2 regions of the Streptomyces sp. NPDC059092 genome follow, and region 2 is predicted to be linked to the other one. Evidence: riboswitches for the same ligand, from Rfam matches in the RefSeq annotation. Region 2 holds a riboswitch; the other holds the start of a gene.
The links. A riboswitch is a leader RNA that binds a small molecule or an ion and turns the genes downstream of it on or off. The one in region 2 is predicted to bind glycine.
Positions count from the first base shown of each region.

Region 1: it holds a riboswitch for glycine, as region 2 does, so the genes downstream of both, gcvP (aminomethyl-transferring glycine dehydrogenase) here and gcvT (glycine cleavage system aminomethyltransferase GcvT) in region 2, are expected to answer to the same signal.

Region 1 covers NZ_JBHZEJ010000109.1:9,949-12,333, forward strand. Annotated here, with positions in the region: gene ACFXPL_RS35590 (DNA polymerase IV) at 1-353, shown strand, start outside; gene ACFXPL_RS35595 (PRC-barrel domain-containing protein) at 254-646, opposite strand; glycine riboswitch at 760-857, shown strand; gene gcvP (aminomethyl-transferring glycine dehydrogenase) at 1,042-2,385, shown strand, end outside.
Region 2 covers NZ_JBHZEJ010000002.1:31,886-34,270, reverse strand. Annotated here, with positions in the region: gene gcvT (glycine cleavage system aminomethyltransferase GcvT) at 1-1,014, opposite strand, end outside; glycine riboswitch at 1,161-1,258, opposite strand; gene ACFXPL_RS01645 (AAA family ATPase) at 1,493-2,221, shown strand; gene ACFXPL_RS01640 (enhanced serine sensitivity protein SseB) at 2,356-2,385, shown strand, end outside.

The DNA of each region.
Region 1 (2,385 bases), on a different contig from region 2:
AGGGCGCGATGCCCGCGCCTGTGCCTTCCGGGGATTCCGAGCCGCCCGAGGAGCGGCGGTTTCCGGCCGGGCACGATGTGCGCCATGCCGAGTTCGGCCCCGGCTGGGTGCAGGGCAGCGGGCTGCGGAGAGTCACCGTACGGTTCGAGGAGCCCGGGTCCGCACCGGGGTGGGTGCGGACGTTCTGGGCCGACGATCCCGATCTGGAACTCTCGGAGCCACTGCCCCTGGTGCCGGAGACGGGGCAGCCGCGTCAGTCGTCCTGGCCCGCCAGCCGCCCGAAGTTCCGCTCCGAGTCCCGTTCCGAGAGGGCCGCGGGGTCCTCCGGCGGGTCCGGGAGGGCGAGGCCGTAGTGGTGGTAGAGCTGAAGCTCCTGCTCGGGGGAGAGATGGCGGCCGACACCGAAATCGGGGGCGTCCTTGATCAGCGCGCGCTCGAACGGCACCCGCAGCCCCTCCGCCACCAGGGTGCTGGGGGCGAGGGGGACGAACGCGTCACGGCTGAAGAGCCCGGTGCGGACGGCGGCCCATTCGGGGGTGCCGGTGGCATCGTCGAGATAGACCTCGTCGACCGTGCCGAGCTTGCGCCCCTCACGGTCGTACGCCTTGCGTCCTATCAGGCTGCGCGGATCGATATCGGTCTCCACGGTCCCTCCAGCGGGTCGCAACTGCTCGTAAGCACTACAAAAGTGCAGAACCGGGGCGACGGCCACTCGAAAGTTGTCCGGATGATCCCGCTGGTAGGCTGGCAAGCGGCTGCTGACCCCGTGCGGGAGAGTTCTCCGGTGAGCCCACCGGAGGCGCCGAAGGAGCAAATCCTCCCCGGAATCTCTCAGGCCCCCGTACCGCGCGGACGAGGTCACTCTGGAAAGCAGGGCGGGCGCCGGACCGTACGGCATCCGCCCTCACCGACGGTGAAAGCCGGACCGCTCTACAGCGGACCGGTGAAGCTCTCAGGTCGAGATGACAGAGGGGGAGGCCGTTCAGGGCACCCGCGCCGTGGTGCCCTCGCAGGTCGTGGCAGACCAGGAGGCCTCCGCACATGAACGCCCACCGCACCCCGCTCGCCCACCTGGAGCGAGGCATCCCCTTCGAACAGCGCCATATCGGCCCCGACGCGGGGGCGCAGGCCAAGATGCTCGCGCAGGTCGGCTACGGCTCGCTCGACGAGCTGACCGCCGCCGCGGTGCCCGACGCGATCAAGAGCGCGGAGGCGCTGAACCTCCCGGACGCCCGGACCGAGGCCGAGGTCCTCGCCGAGCTGCGCTCCCTCGCCGATCGCAACGAGGTCCTGGCGCCCATGATCGGGCTGGGCTACTACGGCACGTTCACCCCGCCGGTGATCCTGCGCAACGTGATGGAGAACCCGGCCTGGTACACCGCGTACACGCCCTACCAGCCCGAGATCTCCCAGGGCCGGCTGGAGGCCCTGCTCAACTTCCAGACCGTCGTGGCCGAGCTGACGGGGCTGCCGACCTCCGGCGCCTCCCTGCTGGACGAGTCCACGGCCGCCGCCGAGGCCATGGCGCTCTCCCGCCGCGTCGGCAAGGTCAAGGGCGGTGTCTTCCTGGTCGACGCCGAGACCCTGCCGCAGACGATCGCCGTGATCCGCACCCGCGCCGAACCGACCGGTGTCGAGGTCGTCGTCGCGGACCTCGGTGAGGGCATCCCCGCCGAGACCGCCGAGCGAGGCGTCTTCGGCGTACTGCTCCAGTACCCGGGCGCCTCCGGGGCCGTGCGGGACCTCGGGCCCGTGATCGAGCGGGCGCACGAGCTGGGCGCGGTCGTCACCGTCGCCGCCGACCTGCTCGCGCTGACGCTCCTCACCCCGCCCGGTGAGCTGGGCGCCGACATCGCCGTCGGCACCACGCAGCGCTTCGGGGTCCCCATGGGCTTCGGCGGACCGCACGCCGGCTTCATGGCCGTACGGGAGAAGTTCGCGCGCAGCCTGCCGGGGCGCCTCGTCGGCGTCTCCGTCGACGCCGACGGCCACAAGGCGTACCGGCTCGCGCTCCAGACCCGCGAGCAGCACATCCGCCGCGAGAAGGCCACCAGCAACATCTGCACCGCACAGGTGCTCCTCGCCGTGATGGCCGGGATGTACGCGGTCTACCACGGCCCCGACGGGCTGCGCTCCATCGCGCGGCGCACCCACCGGTACGCGGCGGTCCTCGCGGCGGGGCTGCGGGCCGGCGGGGTCGGGACCGTGCACCCCGCGTTCTTCGACACGCTCACCGTCCGGGTCCCGGGACGGGCCGCCGAGGTCGTCGCCGCCGCGCGTGAGGGCGGCGTCAACCTCCGCCAGGTCGACGCCGACCAGGTCTCCGTGGCCTGTGACGAGACCACCGGCCGCGCGCAGCTCGCCGCCGTGTGGACGGCCTTCGGC
Region 2 (2,385 bases):
CGGCCGGCCCAGCGTCGGCGACGGTGCGCCGGACGTGACGCCGCCCACGACGGCGCCCCCGGCGACCACCGGGTATCCGGAGCGCGGGACGCGGCGGCCCTCGGCGATCAGGCCGACCAGCTTGCGCGGCGGGGCGGACGCGGCGCGCTCGGCAGCCGCCTCCAGCGCCGCGCGCCCGACGAAGTCGCCGTCGTTCGACGTCTTGTCGAACTTCACGACCCGGCCGAGGCCCGCGTCGAACGGGGTGAGCGCGGTGGACAGCTCGTTCCCGTACAGCGGCATGCCCGCCTCCAGGCGGAGGGTGTCACGGCAGGAGAGCCCGCAGGGCACCAGTCCGACGCCCGCGCCGGCCTCGGTGAGCGCCTTCCACAGCTCCTCCGCGTGCCGGGGCTCGACGAAGAGTTCGAAGCCGTCCTCCCCGGTGTATCCGGTCCGCGCGATGAGGGCGGGGACCCCGGCGACGGTGCCGGGCAGGCCCGCGTAGTACTTGAGCCCGTCCAGGTCGGCGTCGGTCAGCGACTTGAGGATGCCGGGGGACTCGGGGCCCTGGACGGCGAGCAGCGCGTACGCGTCGCGGTCGTCCCGTACTGCGGCGTCGAACCCCGTGGCGCGGGCGGTGAGCGCGTCCAGGACGGTCAGGGCGTTGGAGGCGTTGGCGACGACCATGTACGTGTCCTCGCCGAGGCGGTAGACGATCAGGTCGTCCAGGATCCCGCCGTCCTCCCGGCAGATCATCGTGTAGCGGGCCCGGCCCACGGCCACGGCGCCGATGTTGCCGACCAGCGCGTGGTCGAGCAGGCGTCCGGCGTCCGGCCCCGTGACGGTGATCTCGCCCATGTGGGAGAGGTCGAAGAGCCCGGCGCGGGTACGGACCGCGGTGTGCTCGTCGCGCTCACTGCCGTAGCGCAGCGGCATGTCCCAGCCCGCGAAGTCGGTCATGGTCGCGCCCAGCGCGCGGTGCGTGGCGTCGAGGGCGGTGCGACGGGGGGTGCTGCTCGGGGGGACAGGGCTCATCGGTGTGGCTCCCAGGGCATGACGGCGAGGACGATCCTCCCCATCTGTCATCGGAACCTGAGAGGTTCATCACGACCTCGCGTATGGAGGGCATGACTTGCACCTTGGGTGGAGCCGCGACGACGCGGCCCGCTTTTCAGATCTGCCTCATCCACGCGGTACGGGGCCTGAGAGATTCAAGGGAGGTTCTTGCTCCTTCGGCGCCCGGCGCACACGGTGACCGGGACTCTCCCGCGCGGATTCAAACGGCCGGTATGCAGTTGGCGGGCACATCATCGCACGGGCCGCGACGGAGCGGCGCGGCCGGTCGGTACGCAGCCGCGCGGTCGGTCCCGCGCGTCGCCGCGCGGCGGACCGTGCACGTCGCGGGTACGGGTGAGAGGCTTGCGGGACATTACCAAGTCTTTACACTCCATGGGCAAGAGTCATGGGCCAGACGGACTGAGCTGACACGGACTGAGCTGACAGGGGGACGGCGATGATCTCGCAGGGGTCCGGCGCGTGTGCCACGACCGCGGGTGTGCCCGCACAGCAGGGCGTGAGAACGGTCGGGGAAGGCCCGGTGGTGGACCCCGCCGGGGTGGGCCCTGCTGGGCCGGTGGGCCCGTCCGCCGCGCCGGCCGTGCGCGATCTGCGGGGGCTGGGGCCGGGAGGAGGGCCCGACGGGCTGGACTTCGACGCGGGGGACCTCGTCGTCGTCTCCGGGCTGCCAGGCAGCGGGAAGTCCACGCTGATCCGGCGGGCAGCCGAGGGCGGCGGCATCGACTCCCAGGACGCGCGGGACCGCTGGGCGCGGCTGATGCCGCCCGCGCTGCCGTACGCCGTCTACCGCCCCCTCGTACGGACGGCGCACTACGCGGGGCTCCGGCGCGCGCTGCGCTCCGGCGCGAGCCTGGTCGTGCACGACTGCGGTACGCAGAGGTGGGTAAGGCGCTGGCTCGCCCGGGAGGCCGGCGCGCGCGGGCGCCGGCTGCATCTGCTCCTGCTGGACGTGGCGCCGGAGACCGCCAGGGCGGGCCAGCGCGAGCGCGGCCGGGGCGTCTCGGGGTACGCCTTCGCACGCCACCGCGGCGCGGTCGGCCGGCTGCTCACGGACGCCGAGGCGGGCCGGCTCCCCGCCGGGTGCGCCGGCGCCGTGCTGCTGGACAGGGACGCGGCGGGCGCGCTGGAGCGGATCGCCTTCTTACCGGCGCGGAACACGGAGTGACGCACCCGCCCTGACGGCGCCGGACACGAAGTCCGCCACCCGCGGGGCGCCTCGGCCGCGGGACGCCCCGCGGCCTGCGGCGTTAGGGTGCTGCGGCAGGGTCCTGGGTGGACGGGGTGGAGAGGTGCACAGTGGTGAACACAGCATGGCCGGGCAACGAGCTG